4 regions of the Rhizobium sp. BG4 genome follow, and region 4 is predicted to be linked to each of the others. Evidence: riboswitches for the same ligand, from Rfam matches in the RefSeq annotation. Region 4 holds a riboswitch; each other region holds the start of a gene.
What was found. Region 4 has a riboswitch for cobalamin ahead of F2982_RS13530 (CbtB-domain containing protein). Riboswitches for the same ligand answer to the same signal wherever they lie in the genome.
Positions count from the first base shown of each region.

Region 1 (6,012 bases), 940 kb from region 4:
TCTTTCGCGCCAGTTCCTCGATGAAGGAGACGCCCTGCATGATCAGGATGCCGGCCCCCGCGCAGCAACCGCCGAGCAGGATCGCCGGAACGTAGTCGGCTGGAACGACGCTGCCGAATTGGCCGACATCGATGGTAAAGTCGCTGCCGGCAAGCAGGCGGGCGATCAGCGTCGAGAGCAGGGCGGAAACGACGACGGGAGTCAGCGACACGATCGTGTATGTGCCGATGATCAGCTCGAAAGCGTAGAAGGCGCCCGTCAGCGGCGCGTTGAAGGCGGCGGCGATGGCGCCGGCCGCGCCGCAGCCGACCAGCACGCGCAGATCGGCGCGGCGCAGCTGCAGCTTCAGGCCGAGCTTGGAGGCAAGACCGGCCGCAAGCTGCGTATAGCCGGCCTCGAGGCCGACCGAGGCGCCGAAGCCGTTGGAGATCAGGTTCTGGATCGCGACGATCACGCTATCGGTCAGCGACAGGCGGCCGCCATGCAGCGCGTTCGCCTCGATCGGGTCGACCATCGGCTTCTTGCGCGTTCTGCTGAGGATGAACAGCAGCAGGCCGAGAAGCAGGCCGCCGCAGATCGGCGCCAAGAGCAGGAGCAGCTTGTTGTCGATCTCGGACGAGCTCAGGCGGTCGACATCGCTGATGCCGAAAATCAGGCTGTGCATTTCGCGCGAGATCAGGCTCATGCCGGTCACCGCGCAACCAGCGATGATGCCGACAGCGCCGCCCGCGAAAACCATGCCCATTTCATTCTGGCGCGCTAGGGCGCGCAGCCGCGCCATATCGAATTTGAGATGGCGCCGCGCCAGGCGGCCGATGTCGGTTTTCGTGAGCATGATGACAGAACTAGGCGATGGAATGCAGGATCAAGGAAGCGCGCTTTTTGCGCCGCATGATTTCGCGAGCAATTGCCGCAAAAGCGAGGCGGTCGCAAGCGAAATATCGACTTAAGTCAATGAATTTAATAGACTATCTGTTTGGTAGACTCAGTCGGGTTAAGAGCGGGCTGTTTGGATTGCCCTGGCATCGATTGACTTCGCATGGCCGCACGCCTAACGATGCTTTCAATTACGGATGGTTCCGGGGCGGCGGTTGCCGCTCGGGATGAAAAGGGAATGTGACGGGGCGGACCCAAGCCGGGCGCCTTCATCACAGCCGACCCCGCGACTGTAGAGCGGTCAGGGTCTTCCATCCGGTGCATCGGCACCGCTGCCTGATCGCTGCATTCCGCAGCAGGGCAATGGCTGACGCGCATCGGAAAAGCCACTGGAAATGCATCGTGATCAGCCGGGGCAGGACGCCTCTAATTCTACGAATCGTCCGCCTTTTCACGAGAATGCAGCCGGGAAGGCGAGGAAGATCCGCTGGCACGATCAGGGATGGCCTTTCGGCCGTCCCTGTCGGGGCCTGAAGCCGCGAGCCAGGAGACCTGCCATCTGTGCCGGGCGAAGAGCCCTTTGGGCATTCCCGCCCGCTGCCAGCACGGAGGTTGTCATGGCTGAAACGAGAATTTTCATGTCGCTATATGCGGCGCCTCAGAGGGGTTCCCCCATTCCTGTGGCCTTAGGGCTGCGCCCACGGGATGTCACAGGAATCCAGCGTGCCCAAGTCCTTGGGCACGGGAGACTCATTTCCTTGTTGCTGCGATTCATTCACGGCGCCGACGCGCCGTGGCTGGATTCCTGTGGCAAGCACAGGAATGAGGGAAGACCGAGAGATATGTGCCCCAGCACGGTGGCCTTCGCATGAGCAGTGCGACTTTCATCCTCGGCGGCGCCCGGTCCGGCAAATCCCGCTTCGCTGAAAATCTCATCACCGACACCGGTCTCGAACGTCACTATGTGGCGACAGGGCGGGCGTGGGACGAGGAGATGCGGGCGCGGATCGAGCAGCATCGGGCCGATCGCGGGCCGTCGTGGCAGACGCATGAGGAGCCGCTGCAGCTTGCCGAGCGGCTTGCGGCAATCGACGGCGAGGGGCGGGCGATCCTGGTCGATTGCCTGACGCTCTGGGTTACCAATCTGATGATGGACGAGCGCGATGTGGCGGCGGAAAGTGCCGCGCTCGCGGCCTGGCTGCCGAAGGCGAAGGCGCGGCTCGTTCTTGTTTCCAATGAAGTCGGCCTCGGGATCGTTCCCGAAAACCGGATGGCGCGGGATTTTCGCGACCATGCCGGGCGGCTGCACCAGATGATCGCGGCCTCCGCCGCGGACGTGTATTTTATCGCGGCAGGCCTGCCGCTGAAGATGAAGGGTTGAACGAATGAACCAGCAGAAGATCCCCGCAACCGTGATCACCGGCTTCCTCGGGGCCGGCAAGACGACGATGATCCGCAACCTGCTTTCCAATACCGGCGGCAAGAAGATCGCGCTGATCATCAACGAATTCGGCGATCTCGGCGTGGACGGCGACGTGCTGAAGGGCTGCGGTGCTGAAAATTGCACCGAGGACGATATCATCGAGCTCACCAATGGCTGCATCTGCTGCACCGTCGCCGACGATTTCATTCCGACGATGACCAAGCTTCTGGAGCGCGATCAGCGCCCCGACCACATCGTCATCGAGACCTCGGGTCTGGCGCTGCCGCAGCCGCTGGTCGCCGCCTTCAACTGGCCGGACATCCGCAGCGAAGTCACCGTCGACGGCGTCATCACCGTCGTCGATAGCGCCGCAGTCGCGGCCGGCCGCTTTGCCGACGACCATGATGCCGTCGAGGCGCGCCGCGTCGAGGACGAATCCCTCGATCACGAAAGCCCGATCGAGGAGCTGTTCGAGGATCAGCTGACCTGCGCCGATCTGATCGTTCTCAACAAGACCGACCTGCTCGATGCGGCCGGCATTATCCGTGTCCGCGACGAGGTTGCGTCGCGTATTTCACGCAAACCTGCGCTGATCGAAGCGAAGAACGGCGATGTCCCGGCAAGCGTTCTGCTCGGCCTTGGCATCGGCACGGAAGAAGACATCGCCAACCGCAAGTCCCATCACGAGCTGGAGCACGAGGACGGCACGCCGCATGACCACGACGAGTTCGACAGCTTCGTCGTCGAGCTCGGCACGCTTGCCGATCCCGCCGGTTTCATCGAGAAGCTGAAGGGCGTGATCGCAGAGCATGACGTGCTGCGCCTGAAGGGCTTTGCCGATGTCTCCGGCAAGCCGATGCGCCTGCAGATCCAGGCTGTCGGCAGCCGCATCGACCAGTATTTCGACCGTGCCTGGGCACCGGGCGAAACCCGCGGCACGCGCCTCGTCGTCATCGGCTTGCACGATATGGACGAAGCTGCCGTGCGCAAGGCGATCGAGGCGCTGGTCTGATCCATGCATCTACTCCTCGCCCAGAAAGGAACGATCAGCGACGGTGACGAGGCGACCGATCTCGGCCAGTCACCCGGCGACATCCTGTTCCTTTCTGCGGCGGACACGGAGCTTGCGGCAATCGCCGCCGCTCATGGGCAGGGTGGCGGCAATCCGCTGACGCTGCGCGTCGCCAGCCTGATGAGCCTGAAACACCCGATGTCCGTCGATGCCTATGTCGAGCGGACGGCGCGGCACGCAAAGCTGATTATCGTCCGGGCGCTCGGGGGAGCGAGCTATTTTCACTATGCTCTGGAGGCACTGCATGCCTGCGCAGCCCTCAGTGGCGCGCGGATTGCGGTGCTGCCCGGAGATTCCAAGCCGGATGCCGGGCTGACGCCATTCTCCAATGTCGATCTCGATGATCTCAATGCGCTCTGGTCCTATCTGATCGAAGGCGGCGACGAGAATTCGCGGCGGTTTCTGGATTATGCGGCGGCGATGGTTGCCGGTGGAGAGAAGCCGGGTGCGGCTGCTCCGTTGATGAAGGCGGGGATATGGTGGCCGGGGCGGGGTGTTGTTGGTGTCGAGGAGTGGCGGGCGCTTTCGGATCGGCTGCTGTCCGCGATACCCCCCTCTGCCTTGCCAGGCGGCCGGGGTCGAGCCACGGGTCTCGACCTGCTCTGCGAGCCCCCCACAAGGGGGAGATCGACTCGCGGCGCGCTTCCTCCCAGACAATGCAGGTTGAAGCGAGCGGTCGAGCCCAGCCAATCTCCCCCCTTGTGGGGGAGATGTCCGGCAGGACAGAGGGGGGTAACCCACTCTCGACCGAAGCCCCCATCGCCGCCATCAGCTTCTACCGAGCCCTCGTCCAGAGCGGCGAAACCAAGCCGATCGAAGCGATGATCGAGGCGCTGGCAACCGAAGGCCTGCGGCCACTCCCGGTCTTTGCCTACAGCCTCAAGGACCCGGTTTCCACCGGCATTCTCGAAAGCGTCTTTGCTGCCGCCGCGCCCGATATCGTCGTCAACACAACAGGATTTGCGGTCTCCGCGCCAGGTGCCGACCGCCAGCCGACAATCCTCGAAGCCAGCGGCGCCGTCGTGCTGCAGGCGATCTTCTCGGCATCCTCGAAGGAGGCATGGAGCGGTTCATCGCAAGGTCTCTCGGCCCGCGATCTCGGCATGAACGTCGCGCTTCCCGAAGTCGATGGCCGGGTGCTGTCGCGCGCCGTCTCGTTCAAGGCGGCGGCGCGTTACGATGCCAGTGTCGAGGCCAATATCGTCGGCAGCGAGCCGGATGCCGGGCGGATGCGCTATACGGCGAGACTTGCCGTCCACTGGGCGAGGCTGAGGCGCAAGACGGCGGCAGAGCGGCGGGTCGCGCTTGTGATGGCCAACTATCCGAACCGCGACGGGCGGCTCGGCAACGGCGTGGGGCTCGATACGCCCGCCGGGACCGTCGAGGTGCTGAAGGCGTTGCGCGAGGCGGGTTACGGCATCGATGCGTACCCGGCGGACGGCGATGCGCTGATGCGGCATCTGATGGACGGGCCGACCAATTCCGGACGTGACGGGCGCGTGGTCCGCGAGCGGCTTTCATCGAGTCGATACAAGGCTTTCTTCGAAAGTCTTCCGAAAAAGATTCAAGATGAGGTGACGGCGCGATGGGGCGGCCCGGAGGCGGATCCCTATTTCGTCGACGGCGGCTTTGCCCTGCCGTTTTCGCGGCTGGGCAACGTGCTGGTCGGCATCCAGCCCGCGCGTGGCTACAATATCGATCCGAAGGAAAGCTACCACTCGCCGGATCTGGTGCCGCCGCATGGCTATCTCGCTTTCTACGCCTTTCTGCGCCAGGAATTCGGCGCCGATGCCGTCATTCATATGGGCAAGCACGGCAATCTCGAATGGCTGCCGGGCAAGGCGCTGGCGCTGTCGGGGGAATGTTATCCGGAAGCGATCCTCGGGCCGCTGCCGCATCTCTATCCGTTCATCGTCAACGATCCCGGCGAGGGCACGCAGGCCAAGCGGCGCACCGCTGCCGTGATCATCGACCACCTGACGCCGCCGCTGACGCGGGCCGAGAGCTATGGGCCGCTGAAGGATCTGGAGGCGCTGGTCGACGAATATTACGAGGCCTCCGGCGGCGATCCGCGCCGTATCCGGTTGCTGTCGAAACAAATCCTCGACCTCGTCGCCGATATCGGCCTCGACAGCGATGCCGGGATTGCCAAGGGTGAGGCGGAGGACGAGGCGCTGAAGAAGCTCGACGCCTATCTCTGCGACCTCAAGGAAATGCAGATCCGCGACGGGCTGCATGTGTTCGGCGTGTCGCCTGAGGGGCGGTTGCTGACGGATCTGACGGTGGCGCTGGCGCGGGTGCCACGTGGGCTGGGGGAAGGTGGCGATCGGAGTTTGCAGCGGGCGATTGCGGGGGATTTGTTCGCAAACCCCTCCCCAACCCCTCCCCACAAGGGGGAGGGGCTTAAAGCGTTGCTGCCATCTCAATCCACAGCGGCCGAACCAGTTGAGGTTGGCCGATCCGTGGAGGCGATCTCGGCGCAAAGTCCCTCCCCCTTGTGGGGAGGGGTTGGGGAGGGGTTTTCCTTCGATCCCCTCGACTGCAACATGGCCGCCCCCTGGGCCGGCTCCAGACCCTCGATCCTCGCCGAACTCCTCGACACCCCTGGCGCACCAATGGCGACACCGTCGAGCGCATTGAG
Region 1 is NZ_CP044125.1:3,610,537-3,616,548, forward strand. Features, by position in the region: gene F2982_RS18085 (chloride channel protein) at 1-835, opposite strand, end outside; cobalamin riboswitch at 1,058-1,451, shown strand; gene cobU (bifunctional adenosylcobinamide kinase/adenosylcobinamide-phosphate guanylyltransferase) at 1,745-2,257, shown strand; gene cobW (cobalamin biosynthesis protein CobW) at 2,262-3,311, shown strand; partial or broken gene cobN (cobaltochelatase subunit CobN) at 3,315-6,012, shown strand, end outside.
Region 1: it holds a riboswitch for cobalamin, as region 4 does, so the genes downstream of both, cobU (bifunctional adenosylcobinamide kinase/adenosylcobinamide-phosphate guanylyltransferase) here and F2982_RS13530 (CbtB-domain containing protein) in region 4, are expected to answer to the same signal.

Region 2 (6,012 bases), on a different replicon from region 4:
ATGACCTCCGGGTCACGGCGCGCGGGGAGAATGCCATCGACGCCCTGAAGATCGTCGAGGAGCATCGTCCCGATGTCCTCGTCACCGATCTCAGCATGCCGGGCGACACGCTGGCGGCGCTTGAGCTGATCCAGAAGAACTACGAAGGCACCAAGGTCGTGGTCTTCACGGCGACCGCCAATATCGACACGGCGATCCAGGTTCTCAATCTCGGCGTCTGCGGCTATGTGCTGAAGGGCAGCACGGCACGCGATCTCTACGAGGCGATCAAGACCGTCCATGACGGCAGCACTTTCATCACGCCGGGCTTTGCCACCAAGGTCATCCTGTCGATGAAGACGGCGGAAATCCGCCGCAAGGCGCAGATGCAGAAGCGGCTCAGCGCCCGCGAGGAGCAGATCGTCAACTACCTGCTGCAGGGCAAGACCAACCGCGAAATCGCCAGCATGCTCGATATCAGCGAGAAGACCGTCAAGCACTACATGACGCTGCTGATGCAGAAACTCGACGCCCGCAATCGCGTCGAAGTCGTGCTCGCGGCGCAGAAGCTGCAGGCGCCGGTCGAGACCAGCGCTCCGTCCTCGATGCTTCTCTCCTGAGCTGAGAAACTAGGCCGGCAATGCTGCCGGCTGGCCGCGGCCGAGCGAGAAGCGGATGCGGTATTCGGCCGGCGAAAGGCCGAGAATCTTCCTGAAAACCTTCCGGTATGTCTTCGGATCCTCGTAGCCGCTTTGCCAGGCCACCTGCTCGATCGTCATATGCGACCGCTCCAGCAACTCGCGGGACTTGGCGATCCGCAGGCGCTGGCAGTATTCGGTCGGATTGATGCCCGTCGCCTTCTGGAAGCGGCGCAGGAAGGTGCGCTCGCCAAGCCCGGCGCGCTCGGCCATGGCAAGCAGCGTCAATCCTTTCACGTTCGTCCCATGTAGCCAGTGCTGGATCTTCAGGATCACGGTGTCGCCATGATCGAGCTTCGGCGAGAAGGTGGCGTAGTAGCTCTGCTCGCGGGCGCCGGGATCAACCAGCATGAAGCGCGCGGTCGCCAGCATGACGCTCGAGCCCATCAGCCGGTCTACGAGTTTCAGCCCGAGATTGATCCAGGCCATCATGCCGCCGGCAGTCATGATATCGCCCTCGTCGATGATCAGCTTGTCGGTATTGACGCCGACATCGCCGTAGCGACTGGCGATTAGCTCCTGATGCGACCAGTGGGTGGTGATCGTGCGGCCGGAGGCGAGCCCGGTTTCTGCGAGCAGATAGGCGCCGCCGCAGACCGAGCAAATCGTCGTACCCTCGGCGTGGCGGGCGCGGATCCAGCCGGGAAGGCCGCCCATGCGGCGGCCGACCGGCAGGTCGTTCAGCGTTGGCGGCAAGATCAGCGCCATCAGCTTCTCGCCGGTGCCGGGCTGGCTTTCGAACATCTTGCGGACGGAACCATCCTCCTGCAGGTGCCAGTGGCTGACGCGCACCTGCGGCGCGGTCTCGCTGTGCTCGGCCGCCTGCATGCCGGCCACCTGGAACATGTCGGTCAGACCATAGATCGCCGACATCAGGGCACCCGGATAAATGACGATGCCGATATCCACCGGCGCGTCCAAAGCCGCTTTTGTCAATTCCGCCCCCATCGTTGTCAGCTTCGCCCGTCGAGAGCCTAGGCCCGCGGGTCTATCAAATCAACCAGCGCACCGGACAGGACGCGACGAGATCTGAGAGACCAACCGGAGGACAGGACAATGGCACAGGCAACCGCAGCAACCGCAATGATTTCCCGCAGAAACATGCTGGCCGGCGCATTCGGCGCAGCAGCGACGGCAACCGCACTTTCCACCATCGCAACCCCAGCCAAGGCCGAAACGAAGGCCAACCAGAGCAACGAAGGAACACGGACCATGGGCAGCAGGATCATCACCCGCGACGGCGTCGAGATCTATTACAAGGACTGGGGCAAGGGCCAGACGGTCATCCTCAGCCACGGCTGGCCGCTTTCGGCCGACAGCTGGGAAGCGCAGGCCTTCCATCTCGCCAATAACGGCTTCCGCGTCATCACCCATGACCGCCGCGGTCACGGCCGGTCCAGCCAGCCGTGGGACGGCAACGACATGGACCACTATGCCGATGACCTCTCCGATCTCATCGGGCAGCTCGATCTCAAGGAGATCATCCTGATCGGCTTTTCGACCGGCGGCGGCGAGATCAGCCGCTATATCGGGCGCCATGGCACAGGCCGCGTCGCCAAGGCCGGCCTCATCTCCGCCGTGCCGCCGCTGATGGTCAAAACAGACAAGAACCCGGGCGGCCTGCCGAAGGAAGTTTTCGACGGCATCCAGGCAGCGAGCCTCAAGGATCGTTCGCAGCTCTACAAGGATATCGCCGGCGGCCCGTTCTTCGGCTTCAACCGTCCGGGTGCCAAGGCTTCGCAGGGCATGATCGACAGCTTCTGGATGCAGGGCATGATGGGCGGCCACAAGAACACCTACGACAGCGTCGTCGCCTTCTCGCAGACCGATTTTACCGAGGATCTGAAGAAGTTCGACGTGCCGACGCTGATCGTGCATGGAGACGACGACCAGATCGTGCCGATCGATGCCGCCGGGCGTACTTCCAAGACGCTCATCCCGCACGCGATCCTCAAGGTTTATCCCGGTGCGCCGCATGGCCTGACGGATACCCACAAGGATCAGCTGAACGCTGATCTTCTCGAATTCGCCCGTTCGTAACCCCTGTCGCGGGCGGCGCCATCGATCCCGGCGCCGCCCTGCCTTACACCGAAACCGGAGGATGTTCAGATGACCCGCATGACCGAAACCAAGCCCTACAGCTTCGAACATGGTGCATTCGACATAACCGTCTTCAGCGATGGTTTCATCATGCTGCCGGACCAGATCATTCTGCCGGATACGCCGGCGGAGGATCGCCCCGCCATCCTCGGCCGTATCGGCGGCGATGCGACGGCCGCTCCTTTCCAGGTCAACATTCCGCTGATCCGGTCCGGCAAGGATTTGATCCTCGTCGACAACGGATCGGGCACGCGCTTTCAGGATACCGCGGGCCGCCTCGTAGGAAATCTGAAGGCCGCCGGCATCGACCCTGAAGCGATCACCAAGGTGATCTTCACCCATGTTCATCCCGATCACTCCGGCGCCACGGTCAATTCCGACGGAACGCTGCTCTATCCGAATGCCGACTACTATGTCAGCGAAGCGGAATGGGCCTTCTGGACGGACAAGGATTTCGAGATCCACATGCCCGAAGCGCTTCACGGCTTTGCCCGTGGCGCCCAGCGTGATCTGAACGCCGTCAGGGATCGCCTGACGCTGGTAAAGCCCGGCGACGAGATCGTCTCCGGCATGCAGGCGGTCAGCACGCGCGGGCATACGCCCGGCCATATCTCGCTCGAGCTTCGCGGCCGCGACAATCTGCTGATCACCGGCGATGCGGCAACCAGCAATGTCGTCTTCTTCGAGCACCCGGACTGGCACTTCGGCTTCGACACCGAGCCGGAGATCGCGCTCGCAAACCGCAAGATGGTGCTCGACCGCGCCGCCGGCGAGAAGCTCAAGCTGCTCGGCTACCACTGGGCCTATCCCGGTGTCGGCTATGCCGAGCGGCAGGGCACCGCATATCGATTTTCGGCTGCGGATTGATCGCGGGAGGGGAGTGGGCGGCCTTGATACAAAGGCTGCGTTTACTCCCCATTCACCATGTTCGCCGGATTTCCCCACTTTCCTCAGTGCTGTTGGCAAACAAATTATTGACGCTGATTTTGACTCGCGTACTATATCTAGTGTTCGAGGTTCTCGCGATTCGTAGGGATCGTGGGCTAAGACGGGAATTCGGTGAGACCCGCTGCAAGGCGGGACAATGCCGGAGCTGCCCCCGCAACTGTAAGCGGCGAGCATCTGTCCCATTTCGGGTCACTGGGTCATGAAGACCCGGGAAGGCCGGGATGAATGTGATGATCCGCAAGCCAGGAGACCTGCCTTGAGCGAAAAACGTCCACGGGCGGGGTGTCCGGCTGGCGAGCGATGAGGTGAGCGCATGATGCGGCTCTTCGCTTCCTCCGGTGTGTCCTGCATGAGCCACTTCGGGGTGAAGTCTTATGTCTTTGAGTTTCAGATCATACCGGCGCGAATGACGGGCTGCTGACGCCCGGCAATCGGCAACGGCTGCCTTCCATTTCGATCTTCCCAAGCGCGGACATCGGCGGATGTCCGAGCGATATCCCATGCCTTCCAGTCACGAGGTTTTCACAATGAGCATCACCGTCTACAGCAAGCCCGCCTGCGTCCAATGCACCGCGACCACCCGCGCCCTCGACCGCCAGGGCATCGACTACACGATCATCGACGTTTCCACCGATAGCGCTGCCTACGAGCTGGTACAGGGTCTTGGCTACCGCCAGGTGCCCGTCGTCATCGCCGGCGAGCAGCATTGGGCGGGCTTCCGCCCTGACATGATCAGCGCGCTCGCCTGATCGGCTGCCGCGATGGGCGAGATCGTCTATTTTTCCAGCCGGTCGGAGAACACCCATCGTTTCGTCGAGAAGCTCGGCCTTCCCGCGCAGCGCATCCCCATTACCGGCGAGACCCTGCAGGCAGGGTCGCCCTATGTGCTTGTCGTCCCGACCTATAGCGGCGAGGGCGGCAAGGGGGCCGTTCCCAAACAGGTGATCCGTTTCTTGAACGATGCGGCAAACCGTTCGAACCTTCGCGGCGTGATCGCTGCGGGCAACAGCAACTTCGGCGAGACCTACGGGCTCGCCGGCGACATCATCTCGCGCAAATGCCAGGTGCCGTACCTCTACAGGTTCGAGCTTCTCGGCACGGCCGACGACGTCGCCAATGTCAAACACGGATTGGAACGATTTTGGACACGGCAGTTCTCGAGCGCCCCTTGAAGGCGCAGGCCGCTGATGCCGCGTTGGATTATCACGCGCTGAACGCGATGCTGAACCTCTATGACGGCGAGGGGAAGATCCAGCTGGACAAGGACCGGCAGGCGGCCAAGCAATATTTCCTGCAGCACGTCAACCAGAACACCGTCTTCTTCCATAACCTCCGGGAGAAGCTCGATTATCTGGTGACCGAGGGCTATTACGAGCAGGAGGTGCTTGACCAGTATTCGTTCAATTTCGTCCGCGATCTCTTCGATCACGCCTATGCCAAGAAATTCCGGTTTCCGACCTTCCTCGGCGCCTTCAAATACTACACCAGCTACACGCTGAAGACCTTCGACGGGAAGCGCTATCTGGAGCGCTACGAAGACCGTATCTGCATGGTGGCGCTGGCGCTGGCGCGCGGCAACGAGGCGCTCGCCCGCGATATGGTCGACGAGATCATTTCCGGGCGCTTCCAGCCGGCGACGCCGACCTTCCTCAATGCCGGCAAGAAGCAGCGCGGCGAGCTCGTCTCCTGCTTCCTGATGCGGGTCGAGGACAATATGGAATCGATCGGCCGCTCGATCAATTCGGCGCTGCAGCTTTCCAAGCGCGGCGGCGGCGTGGCGCTGTCGCTGACCAACATCCGCGAGGCCGGTGCGCCGATCAAGCATATCGAGAACCAGTCGTCGGGCATCATTCCGGTGATGAAGCTCCTGGAAGACGCATTCTCGTACGCCAACCAGCTCGGCGCGCGGCAGGGGGCCGGTGCGGTCTATCTGAATGCGCATCACCCCGATATCATGCGCTTCCTCGATACCAAGCGCGAAAATGCCGACGAGAAGATCCGCATCAAGACGCTGTCGCTCGGCGTCGTCATCCCCGACATCACCTTCGAGCTCGCCAAGAACAACGAGGACATGTACCTGTTCTCGCCCTATGACGTGGAACGCGTCTACGGCGTGCCCTTCACCGAGATCTCGGTCAGCGAAAAGTATCGCGAGATGGTGGCCGACAGCCGCATCCGCAAGAAGAAGATCAAGGCACGCGACTTCTTCCAGGTGATCGCCGAAATCCAGTTCGAGAGCGGCTATCCCTACATCATGTTCGAGGACACGGTGAACAAGGCGAACCCG
Region 2 is NZ_CP044126.1:1,325,596-1,331,607, forward strand. Features, by position in the region: gene F2982_RS26235 (response regulator transcription factor) at 1-599, shown strand, start outside; gene F2982_RS26240 (helix-turn-helix domain-containing protein) at 609-1,613, opposite strand; gene F2982_RS26245 (alpha/beta hydrolase) at 1,734-2,717, shown strand; gene F2982_RS26250 (MBL fold metallo-hydrolase) at 2,787-3,644, shown strand; cobalamin riboswitch at 3,775-3,999, shown strand; gene nrdH (glutaredoxin-like protein NrdH) at 4,253-4,474, shown strand; gene nrdI (class Ib ribonucleoside-diphosphate reductase assembly flavoprotein NrdI) at 4,487-4,897, shown strand; gene nrdE (class 1b ribonucleoside-diphosphate reductase subunit alpha) at 4,867-6,012, shown strand, end outside.
Region 2: it holds a riboswitch for cobalamin, as region 4 does, so the genes downstream of both, nrdH (glutaredoxin-like protein NrdH) here and F2982_RS13530 (CbtB-domain containing protein) in region 4, are expected to answer to the same signal.

Region 3 (6,012 bases), 1.1 Mb from region 4:
GGACCTTCTGCTTTTGACGGAGCTCTTCATTTCGGGCTATCCGCCAGAAGACCTGGTGCTGAAGCCGGCCTTCCTGAAAGCCTGCCAGAAGGCGGTCGACGATCTTGCTGCCGATACGGCCGATGGCGGCCCGGGCGTCATCGTCGGCTTCCCCCGCCAGGGCGAAACCGGGCGGCACAATTCGGTTGCGGTCATCGATGGCGGCAAGATCCTGGTGCTACGCGACAAGATCGACTTGCCGAATTACGGCGAGTTCGACGAGAAGCGCGTCTTCGACGAAGGCTCGATGCCGGGGCCGGTGAATTTCCGTGGCGTCAGGATCGGCGTGCCGATCTGCGAGGAGATCTGGAACGATCTCGGCGTCTGCGAGACACTGGCCGAAAGCGGCGCTGAAATCCTGCTGGTGCCGAACGGCTCGCCCTATTATCGCGGCAAGGTGGACGTGCGCCACCAGGTGGCGCTGCGCCAGGTCATCGAGACCGGCCTGCCGCTGATCTTCGCAAACCAGCTCGGCGGCCAGGACGAACTGGTCTTCGATGGCGCCAGCTTCGCCTTTAACGGCGACAAGTCGCTAGCCTTCCAGATGAGCCAGTTCGAGCCGGCGCTTGCGGTCACGACCTGGAAGCGCGGCGAGAACGGCTGGCGCTGCAGCGAAGGGCCGATGTCGCATGTTCCGGAGAAGGAAGAGGCCGACTACCGCGCCTGCCTGCTCGGCTTCCGCGACTACGTCAACAAGAACGGCTTCAAGAATGTGGTGCTCGGCCTTTCGGGCGGTATCGACTCGGCGATCTGCGCGGCGATTGCCGTCGATGCGCTCGGCGAGGAGCGGGTGCGCACCGTCATGCTGCCCTACCGCTACACATCGGAGGATTCGCTGAAGGACGCCGCCGATTGCGCCAGGGCGCTCGGCTGCCGCTACGATATCGTGCCCATCGAGGAGCCGGTGAAGGGCTTCACTTCGGCGCTGTCGGACCTCTTCGAAGGCACAGATAGCGGCATCACCGAAGAGAACCTGCAGAGCCGCGCCCGCGGCGTCATCCTGATGGCGATCTCCAACAAGTTCGGCTCGATGGTGGTCACGACAGGCAACAAGTCGGAAATGTCTGTCGGTTACGCCACGCTCTACGGCGACATGAACGGTGGCTTCAATCCGATCAAGGACCTCTACAAGATGCAGGTCTATGCAATCTCGCGCTGGCGCAACGCACATGTGCCGCCGGATGCGCTGGGTCCATCGGGCGTCGTCATCCCGCAGAATATCATCGACAAGGCACCCTCCGCCGAGCTTCGCCCGGACCAGAAGGACCAGGATTCGCTGCCGCCTTATCCAGTGCTCGACGACATCCTCGAATGCCTCGTCGAGAAGGAAATGGGCGTCGACGAGATCGTGGCGCGCGGTCATGACGTCGCTACCGTCCACCGCGTCGAGCATCTGCTCTACCTCGCCGAATACAAGCGCCGCCAGTCGGCGCCGGGCGTGAAGATCACCAAGAAGAATTTCGGCCGTGATCGCCGCTACCCGATTACCAACCGGTTTAGGGATCGCAGTTAGCGATCGTTAACCCGATCAACCGAAAGCTGCTGACTTCCGCATTCTCCCGCGTTTCTATCGTCAGAAACGCGGGAGGTCGTGATCGTGCGTGATACGAAAGTCGCCGTCTTCATCGATACCGAAAACCTGCCGGCGCGCTCGGCGGGTGAGATCATCGACATAGCCTCGGGCTACGGGCGCCTGATCGAGCGGCGCGCCTATGGCGACTTCACGCGGGAGGCTGCGCAGCCGTGGGTCGCGGCCGCCGGAAAGCATGCGCTCAGTCTACAGACGGCGGTCAGCTCCCAGTCGGGCAAGAACGGCGCGGATATCCTGCTTGCCGTCGATGCGATGGAATATCTAGGAGCTTCGGCAATCGATCTTTTCTGCATCGCCAGCAGTGATCGTGACATCGGCCATCTGGCGACGCGTATCCGAATGCGCGGCAAGCAGGCGATTGGGCTTGGTGCGCCGAATGCTTCCAGGCTGCTGCGCGAGTCGTTCGACGATTTTTTCGAGCTGCGTCTGCTAGAGGCGCCGGCGAACCTTCCGGCTCTGGCCAAGGTCGTGGCGCTGCAGCCATCGCCCAGCATCCGGCCCTATATCGCGCAGGCGCTGCAGACTGCCAAGCTGAGGGAGGAAGGCTGGCTCGATATCGCCGAGCTCGGCACCCTGCTGCGGCAGGTCTATCCCGACTTCAAGGCGCAGCATTTCGGCGCTCCGAACCTCAGTTCGCTTTTGAAGCGATGCGACTTTATCGAGACACAGATGCATGGCACAAACCGCATGCAAATCAGAATGAAGCGGAACGGCGGATAGCCGGACCGCCGTACAATGCGGGAGGCATGCATGCGCAGTTCGGTCGAGATCTACAATATCCGCACTGGCCAGAGCCGGGTGGTTTTCCAGACGGAGCAGCTGATCGAGGCACCGAACTTTTCGCCTGACGGGCGCTATCTGCTGCTGAACGGCGACGGGTTGCTCTACCGCTTGTCACCGGATGGTGAGGGCGGGCTGAAGCAGGTCGACACCGGCTTTGCCGCCGCCTGCAACAACGATCACGGCATTTCGCCCGATGGAAAGCGGTATGTGATTTCCGATAAGACGGAATACGGCAAATCCTGCATCTATACGCTTCCAGCGGAAGGCGGGGCGCCGAAGCAGGTGACCACCAATCTTCCGTCCTACTGGCACGGCTGGTCGCCCGACGGCAAGGAATTGGCCTATTGCGGTATCCGCGACGATATCTTCGACATCTACACGATAGCGGTCGATGGCGGCGCGGAGCGGCGGTTGACGCATGGCGAGGGGCGCAATGACGGGCCGGACTATTCCTTCGACGGGCAGTGGATCTATTTCAATTCCAGCCGCACCGGGCTGATGCAGATCTGGCGCATCCATCCTGACGGTACCGGGCTGGAGCAGGTGACCCACGACAATTACGGCAACTGGTTTGCGCATCCGGCACCTGCTAACGACAAGGTGCTGATCCTCTCCTACGATCCAGATGTCTTCGATCACCCGCGCGACCTGCATGTCAGGCTGCGGCTGATGGACATGGATGGCGGCAACCTGACGACGCTGTTCGAACTGTTCGGCGGGCAGGGCACGATCAATGTTCCCTGCTGGTCACCGGATGGTGATGAGTTTGCCTATGTGCGCTATTTCCCGGCCTCTTGATAGGCTGCTGAAAAGCGGGCATGACGGTCGTGTCAGGTGCCCGCCATGGCGGGAGAATCGGGAATCCGGTGGAAGACCGGAACGTGCCCAACGCTGTAAGGCTGACGCCTGCCGCATCATGCCACTGGGTGATCCCGGGAAGGCTGCGGCGGGCGGATGACGCCAAGTCAGAAGACCGGCCTGGCATCATAGACTGATCCCGCGCGGACGGCGGGTCGGTTGCGTTGTTGGGGATTTGACGATGCGACCCTTGAGCGGGGATGCGCTGCAGCGCGCATCCGCTTTTTCCGGTGACGAGCGCGATGCCGTCTACCGGGCGATCAAGACCAGGCGCGATGTGCGCGACCAGTTTTTGCCGGATCCGGTACCCGAGGATGTGCTGATGCGGCTGCTTTCGGCCGCGCATCACGCGCCGTCGGTCGGCTTCATGCAGCCGTGGAATTTCATCGTCGTCGACGATGCCGCTGTGAGGCGGCGGGTGTGGGAGGCGTTCGATCGGGCCAACCATGAGGCGGCCGGGATGTTCGATGGCGAGCGGCAGGCGACCTACCGGTCGCTGAAGCTCGAAGGCATCCTCAAGGCGCCGCTCGGCCTCTGCATCACCTGCGATCCGACGCGCAGCGGCGAGGTGGTGCTGGGGCGTACGCATAATCCGCGGATGGACAGCTATTCGACCGTTTGCGCAGTGCAGAACCTGTGGCTCGCAGCGCGGGCCGAAGGCGTCGGCGTCGGCTGGGTCAGCATCTTCCATGAGAACGAACTCAAGGAGATCCTCGGCGTGCCCGCGCATATCGAGATCGTTGCCTGGCTCTGCGTCGGCTATGTCGACGAGCTCTACCGGGAGCCGGAACTCGCCGTCAAAGGCTGGCGGCAGCGGCTGCCGCTCGAGGAGCTGGTCTTCCGCGATGGCTGGGGCCGCCGCTAGGACCGGTCGACGTTCAGTCTATGCCGGTTAGTTCTGCTGTTGCTGCTGCGGCTGTGGGCCTGATGTTGCCGGGTTCTTCAGATCGATGCTGCCTTGGTCGCCTGCGAGGAATTGCGGGCCGACCTGGCGGACCTTGCTATTTTGCGGCTCATAGGGCCGGTCGGGGACCTGCACCTGTGGCGCGGCGGGCGCAGGAGCCGCCGTTGCCGGCGGTTTGGTGGTGATCGTCGTGATCGAGCCCTTCGGCGGCGGCGCGCTGGCGGTCTGGTTTTTGCGCATCTGCTCGTAATAGGCAGTCAGATTGCAAGTGCAGGACGACTTTTCGCCGGGAGCGCGGTTCTTGTAGGCGAAGGCGTTCGGCATGGCGCCGTAGCGGGCGCCCGTTGCGGCCGAGACCATGTTGGCGGCGTCGGTGTTCGAAACGTCCTGATAGAAAAGCTCGGTCTCGATGCCGGGGCACATTTTCGAGCAGGTCGAGGCATCGCGGCTGAAATCGATCGAGGTGGCGTTGGTGCTGATCGGGAAGAAGCCGCCGTCGCAGGTGCGCACGCACATGGTGCTGACATGCGACATCATCTCGCCGCGCGGCACGCCATATTGCGTGTTGCCTTCCTCGCCATTGCCGAGCGGGATGAAGGTATCGCCGCGCATCGCCTGTTCTTCAGTGCTTGGCGCCGGTTCATAGGCGCGCTCGTCCGGTTGATAGCCCGGATCGTCGTTGCAGCCGTTGTCGTCGAGGGCGGCCATCAGCTGGCGGCGTTCGTTGATATCGCTGCCGCCGGATTCGCGCAGCTGGTTGCGGCGGTCCTGGAGGTAGTGGATGTTGTCGATCATCCGCGCTTCGGATTCCTGCAGGTCGCTGCAGTAGCCGGCATTCTCGCCGCCGATGACGACCATGCTGTCGACGGTGCAGCCGTTGCTGCGCAGGTCGTTGCGCAGCTTGCGAAGCTCAAGGTTCTGCTCGGCTATGGCGCTTGCATATTGGCGGATTTCCGGGCCGTTGCCGATCACCTGCGGCAGGTCGGCAAGACGGCCGCGCAGATCCTCGCAGATCGCACTCGTTTGGGCCGCCGCGGGCGCGGCAGCCGCAAGGAAAAGGGCAAGGGTCAGGCTTCGGCGTTTCACGGTATCATCCCGCAGCATAGTCAAACCGGAAGCGGCAGGGCATTTGCCGCATCCATCCTGTCTAGCTGCCTTCCGTTAACAAGCTAACGAAGGAATTCTAACGCATTTTTCCGATCGACCGCAAATTCACGCCGGCTGCTGTGCCTCGACGACGGCCAGAGCCGCCATGTTGACGACGCCGCGCGAGGTGACCGAAGGCGCCAGGATATGAGCCGGGAGCGCCGTGCCGAGCAGGATCGGGCCGACATGTAGGCCGTCGGTCATCGACTTGACGACGCCGAGTGTGATGTTGGCCGCATCGAGGTTCGGGAAGACCAGAAGATTGGCTTCGCCGTGCAATGTCGTGGATGGCATGACGCGCTTGCGGATCTCATCGGCAATCGCGCTTTCGCCATGCATTTCGCCATCGACTTCGAGATCAGGCGCTGCATCGCGGATCAGCTGCAGGGCGCCGCGCATCTTCGTGGCGCTCTCGCTTTCGCGCGAGCCGAAGTTGGAATGCGAGACGAGGGCGGCGCGCGGCGTGATGCCGAAGCGCTTGATTTCCTCGGCGGCAAGAACCGCCGATTCCGCCACTTCTTCGGCGCTCGGATTGAACGTCACGTAGGTGTCGGTGAAGAACGTCGCGCCGCGCTGCGAGATCAGCAGGCTGAGCGCCGAGAAATCACGGACATCCTTGCGCTTGCCGATGATCTGGCGAACGTCGCGCAGATGCTTCTCGTAGCGTCCCTCAAGACCGCAGATCAGCGCA
Region 3 is NZ_CP044125.1:3,748,954-3,754,965, forward strand. Features, by position in the region: gene F2982_RS18760 (NAD+ synthase) at 1-1,552, shown strand, start outside; gene F2982_RS18765 (NYN domain-containing protein) at 1,637-2,350, shown strand; gene F2982_RS18770 (PD40 domain-containing protein) at 2,381-3,211, shown strand; cobalamin riboswitch at 3,229-3,410, shown strand; gene bluB (5,6-dimethylbenzimidazole synthase) at 3,453-4,136, shown strand; gene F2982_RS18780 (DUF2865 domain-containing protein) at 4,164-5,261, opposite strand; gene F2982_RS18785 (NADP-dependent malic enzyme) at 5,388-6,012, opposite strand, start outside.
Region 3: it holds a riboswitch for cobalamin, as region 4 does, so the genes downstream of both, bluB (5,6-dimethylbenzimidazole synthase) here and F2982_RS13530 (CbtB-domain containing protein) in region 4, are expected to answer to the same signal.

Region 4 (6,012 bases):
ATGCCCGGCTGGTGATCAAGGTTCACCCGCTGGACAATGGCTTGATCGACTGGCGCTCCTACGTGGAGCAAATGGCGGCCACATCGGGCGTTTCGGATCGAACGGTCTTCATCGATGGCGGCAATCTCGATTTGCTCATCCGTGGCTGCAGCGGGCTGGTGACCGTCAATTCCACGGCGGCGCTGAACGCGCTGCAGGCGGGTAGGCCGGTCAAGGTGCTGGGCTCGACCGTCTATGACATCGATGGCCTGACGGATCGCCAGCCGCTCGATGCGTTCTGGAGCCGGCCGGTGGCGCCGTCGCCGCTCCTGCTCACCGCCTTCATGCGGCTGCTTGCGGCGTCGATCCAGGTGCGCGGCAATTTCTACAGCCGCGAAGGGGCGGAGGCCGCGGCAGGCGGGCTTGTCCGCAAACTGCTCGACCGCTCGGTCAACGAGCCGGGCGCCTATGTCGATCCGGCTCCGCGTTCGCATCCCGAAAAGATCGCCGTCGCCTGACCTCCCTCCCAAGTTTTTCCGTGTGCATTGAAACCATTAGTGCACTTCCCGCTTTATGCATCAAAAGGCGAGTGGGAACTGATGTCCGCTTTTTATTTCAAGACGCAAGACAATGACGGCACGGCCGCGGCCGATCTGCCGTTTGAATTTCCGGATCTGTTTTCGGCAATCGAGGAGGCCAAGCATGTGCTGGCGGAGATGGCGCTCGATGGGCTGCCGTCGGCGCCGGAGCGGCGGTTGTCGATTGAGGTTCAGAATTCCGAGCGGCTGCCGATCGTCAGCTTGCAGCTGGAACTGAAGATTTCCTATCTGCCGCAGGCGCGCAACTGAGCGGGAACCAAGCGGCGGCAATCTCGTTTCAAATCATGAAGAGATGAAAACGGAGGAAGGCTGATGCAGGTCGTTGGCACGCAGATCATTGCCGCGAGAGGCGGCAAGGACGGGTTTACCGTGGAATTCGTGAGCGATGACGGCGCCGTCGTTTCGGTACAGATGCGCGGCGAAGAAGGGCTGAACCGGCAGAACGCCATCATGAAGGCGCAGTCGCTGATGAGCGCGATGGCATCCGTCGACGCGAGCGAAGGCGGCGATATGAGCGTGCATCGCAGCGCGCGTGCTTCCGGTGATCGTGCGGAGCTCGAAGAGCAGCTCGACCAGGGGCTGGAGGACAGCTTTCCGGCCAGCGATCCGGTGTCGGTGACGCGAAGCTCGGTTCCCGGCGAGCCGACCAAGCATTGACGCAAATCCCATTTATAGTCGTGGGATCGTGTGGTTCCCTGCGGTCATTGGGTTGATCGCAGGGATCTTTTCCGTCACTTGTATTTAAGAAAATCCTTTTCAGAGAATCCTCATGTCCTCTTCCAACGCCGTCTTTGTCCGCTCGACGCTTTTCATGCTCGGGCTCGGCGTGCTGCTTCTGGCCGGTATCGTCGGAACGTCGCTCTGGCTGACGAGCGCGAACCGCATCTATTCCGATACGGTTGCCGAGATGCGCCGCATCCGCACTGGTTCGGTCGATCTGCTGACCGCGCTCCAGGATGCCGAAACCGGGCAGCGCGGCTTTCTGCTGACCAATGACGAGAGCTATCTGGCACCCTACTTTCAAGCGGTGAAGAACTTGCCCGAGCGGCGCAAGCGGCTGGCAGACGTGCTGCAGAACTATCCTGATTATGCCGAGCGGCTGCCGGTGCTGGATCAGGCGGTCGACGGCAAGATGGCGGAGATCGATAATACGGTCGCGCTCGCCAAGGCCGGCCGGATGCAGGAAGCGCTGGCGATCGTGCGCAACGATAGCGGCAAGGCGCTGATGGACGACGCCCGCGGCGTTCTCGTCGGCTTCATCAGCCAGACCGATGACCGCCTTCGGGTAATCGTCGGCGAACAGCTCAAAGCGGCAAGCAACCTGCAATGGGTGACGATCGGCGGCGCATTGGCGATTGCCATCGTCGTCGGCGGGGCAATCCTCATTATCGTCCAGCACGTGCGCGACCTGTCGCGGGCGCGCGAGGAGCTGCAATCGCTGAATTTCGGCCTGGAGGAGCGCGTCAACGAGCGCACCGAAGACCTGATGCAGGCCAACCAGGAAATCCAGCGCTTCGCCTATATCGTCACCCACGATCTCAGGGCACCGCTCGTCAATATCATGGGCTTCCTCAGCGAGCTCGAGGCCAGCCTGACGGCGGTCACGGCCTATGTCATGGCTGATGAGAAGAAGCCGAGCGAGGACGAAATCAAGGAAGCGCGCCTCGCAGTCGAGGAAGACCTGCCGGAGGCGATGAGCTTCATCCGCTCGTCGACCCGCAAGATGGATTCGCTGATCAACGCCATCCTGAAGATTTCCCGCGACGGACGCCGCAAGCTGGTGCCGGAGAGGATCGACCTCAAGGCCATGCTCGAGACGGCTGCGGCGAACGTGCATCACCAGGTCGCCGAGGCCGATGGGGAAGTGGAGATGGATATCCGCGTGCCCGGACTGATCACCGACCGCTTCTCGCTGGACCAGATCTTCGGCAACCTTTTCGACAATGCGGTCAAATACCGCTATCTTGGCCGTCCTGTCAGGATCGCCGTGCGGGCCATGCCGGCCGGCAAGGGCCGGATCAGGATTGATGTCGAGGACAACGGCCGCGGCATCGCAGTTGCCGATCGCGAGCGCGTTTTCGAACTCTTCCGCCGCGCCGGCGAACAGGATCAGCCGGGTGAAGGCATCGGCCTCGCATATGTGCGATCGTTAATACGAAATTTGGGAGGTGACATTACTGTCGCTTCGACAGAGGGCACCGGCAGCACCTTCACGCTGCTTCTGCCGTCGGATCTCACCACCATCGTAAAGGGTACAGAGTCATGAAAGCCACAGGCCAGGAAGTCACGATCGTCATGATCGAGGACGACGAGGGGCATGCCCGCCTCATCGAGAAGAACGTGCGCCGGGCCGGCGTCAACAACGAGATCGTGCCCTTCACCAACGGCAAGAGCGCGCTCGACTTCATCCTCGGCCCCGACCGCAGCGGCACCGTCAGCAAGGACCGCTATCTGCTGATGCTGCTCGATCTCAATCTGCCGGATACGTCGGGCATCGATATTCTCGAGCAGATCAAGAACAACGAGCACACCAAGCGCATGCCTGTCGTCATCCTGACGACCACCGATGACGAGCGCGAAATCCAGCGCTGCTACGATCTCGGCGCCAATGTCTATATCACCAAGCCCGTCGATTACGACGGCTTCGCCCACGCGATCCGCCAGCTTGGCCTGTTCTTCGCGGTGATCCAGATTCCGCAGCAATAACGAGAAAAGGCGAGCAGTTTGCCTGCTCGCCCTTCGTTCAGCGCATCAGCAGCGGAATGCCGATGACGATAGCTATGAGAACAATGGCGATTGCGACCTTCAGAAGGCGCACACGCCGCGTCCGCTCCCCACTCCAATCATACGTCATGGTTGGTCTCCACGGGGCATGCACTTAGAGCCCGGCATGCCGGGTTCAATAGGTATGGCGCAACTTGCTTGCGTAAGGCTTATCTAAATTATGCGGTGAAAACAGACGCTTGCTGCAATCAGCGGCTGAAGCGCAGCGCCCATCGACGGCCGTCGAAACTCATCCGCAGCAGGGCGAGCGGCTCGATATCCGCCAGCCAGAAAGAACTCGGCGGTGCCTTCATCACATGCAGGATCGCGGCCCGGATGACGGTGGCGTTGGCGATGGCGACGATATGGCCGTCGAATGCCTGCTGCTCTTCCATCCAGCCGGCGATGCGGGCCTGAAGTTTCGACAGGCTCTCGCCGCCATGCGGGGCGGCGTCCGGATCGGTCATCCACTGGATCAGAGCATCCGGCTCCTTGGCCTGCAGATCGGCAAGCGGGCGGCCCTTCCAGCGGCCGTAATCCATATCGGCGAGCTTCGGATCGGCCGCGGCCGTCAGGTTCAGGATTTCGGCGGTCTGCAGCGCGGCGAGCGCCGGGCTGCTTTTGACGTGATCGGCACGCTGAAGCCTTTCCGCGAGAGCCGCGGTATCGGTGGCGGCGCTCTGTTCGAGCGGCTCGTTCAGCGGAAAGCGGCCTTCGCGGTTGGCGCTTGTCGGGCCGTGGCAGATCCAGGTCAGCCGGGTATGCACAGGAGAGCCTCCGGGCTGCCTCTTCGGCAGATGAAGTTTCGTTGACAGTTCGAAGCCTAGAGATATAACGGTCACGTTGCGGGTTTGGAAGCCGGTGTAAATCCGGCGCGGTCGCGCCACTGTGACCAGGATGCGAAAGCGAACTGGAAGTCAGACCTTGCCGCAACATCCTTTCGACTGAACGCGTCATTCCAGGAGGAATACATGTCTGACATCACTTTCAAGCCTATCGCAGCACCGCAGCCGATTCCGGTTGGCGAGATCCTGCCCTGGGCGATCTTCGGCGGCCTGCTGATGATCATCGCCATCTATTTCGTCGGCACGGAAGAGGGCGCCATGGCGCTGTTCTCCGGCGGCTACGTCCACGAATTCGTGCATGACGCCCGCCACCTTCTCGGCTTCCCCTGCCACTAAAGGACGACTGACATGGTTGGAAACCTTCTACTTCGCGGCATGATCGCGGGGGCGATTGCTGGCGTCCTGGTGTTTGTCTTCGCCCATTTCTTCGGTGAGCCGCTCGTCGATCAGGCGATCGCTTTCGAGGAAGCCGCGGCACAGGCAGCCGGCGAGGCCGCAGAGCCCGAGATCGTCAGCCGCGCGACGCAGGCCGGCATTGGTCTCTTCACCGGCGCCATGGCCTATGGCATCGCCGTCGGCGGTCTCTTCGCGCTGACCTTTGCCTTCGTGCATGGCCGGTTCAGCACGCTCAGCGCCCGCGGCACCGCTGCGGTCATCGCTCTTGCCGCTTTCGTCGCCATCATCCTCGTTCCCGGCATCAAGTACCCGGCCAATCCGCCGGCTGTCGGCAATGGCGATACGATCGGCGTTCGCACCGAGCTGTTCTTCCTGATGATCGTCGTCTCCGTCGCGGCGCTGATCGCGGCGATCGCCTTTGCGCGCAGCCTCGCTCACCGCTTCGGCATCTGGAACGGCGCGATCATCGCCGGCATCGCCTATATCGTCTTCATCGGCCTCGTGCAGTATCTGCTGCCGCCGATCAACGAGGTGCCGGAAAACTACTCGGCGATCGTCCTCTGGCGCTTCCGCATCACCTCGCTCGGCATGCATGTCGTGCTGTGGTCGGTGCTGGCTGTGGTCTTCGGGATGCTGGCCGAGAAGCGGCTGGCCTCGCAGGGTGCTGTCGGGCGTCCGGCGTTTCGGTGAGGATTGGGTGAGGGGAGCCAAAGGCTTCCCTCATTCCTGTGCTTGTCACAGGAATCCAGCCACCGCGCGTCGGCGCGGTGAATGACTCTACAGTTTCCCGCGTCCATGGACATGGACGCACTGGATTCCTGTGACAAGCACAGGAATGAGGCATTGGTAAAGGCTGTGATGAATAGGCCTCTGTTTCATTTGATGACCGGCATGGCTGCGCTCGCGCTGTCGAGCGGCGGTGCCATGGCCCACAGCCGCACATCCTCTGCCAATCACGCCGGCATCCCCGTCCCCGAAATTTCCCACGGCGAAATGGCCGTGATGGCCGATTATCGTGACCGGATCATCGCGCTCGCATCCACCGCCACCGATACCGACGAGCCGTTCCGCCGGGTGCTGAACTATGCGCAGATCCAGTATTCCTACTGTCTCTGGGGCCGCATGCCCGGCAGCGTGACGGATGAGGAAAGTCCGTTCAACGAATGCGCCCATGCTTATCTGGCGGCGACCAAGGCGGTGCTGATGTCTCTGCGGGAGATGCCGCGGGAGGCCGCGGCGGCGAGTGCGATCGTCTCCGAAGCCGATGCCGATATGATCAGGCGTGGGTTGTCGCTGATCACCTGCCGTTTCAGCGGCGAGGCGTTCAATACGGCCGATATCATCCGGCCGCGCTGGAGCGAGATACCGCTCCATACGGCGAGCATGGCGTCGCTGACCGGGTTCTTCGCGCTTGTTTTCGGCGTCTTCCT
Region 4 is NZ_CP044125.1:2,670,695-2,676,706, forward strand. Features, by position in the region: gene F2982_RS13500 (capsular biosynthesis protein) at 1-497, shown strand, start outside; gene F2982_RS13505 (hypothetical protein) at 579-827, shown strand; gene F2982_RS13510 (hypothetical protein) at 891-1,235, shown strand; gene F2982_RS13515 (CHASE3 domain-containing protein) at 1,348-2,844, shown strand; gene F2982_RS13520 (response regulator) at 2,841-3,284, shown strand; gene F2982_RS13525 (histidine phosphatase family protein) at 3,551-4,108, opposite strand; cobalamin riboswitch at 4,160-4,288, shown strand; gene F2982_RS13530 (CbtB-domain containing protein) at 4,313-4,522, shown strand; gene F2982_RS13535 (CbtA family protein) at 4,535-5,272, shown strand; gene F2982_RS13540 (hypothetical protein) at 5,465-6,012, shown strand, end outside.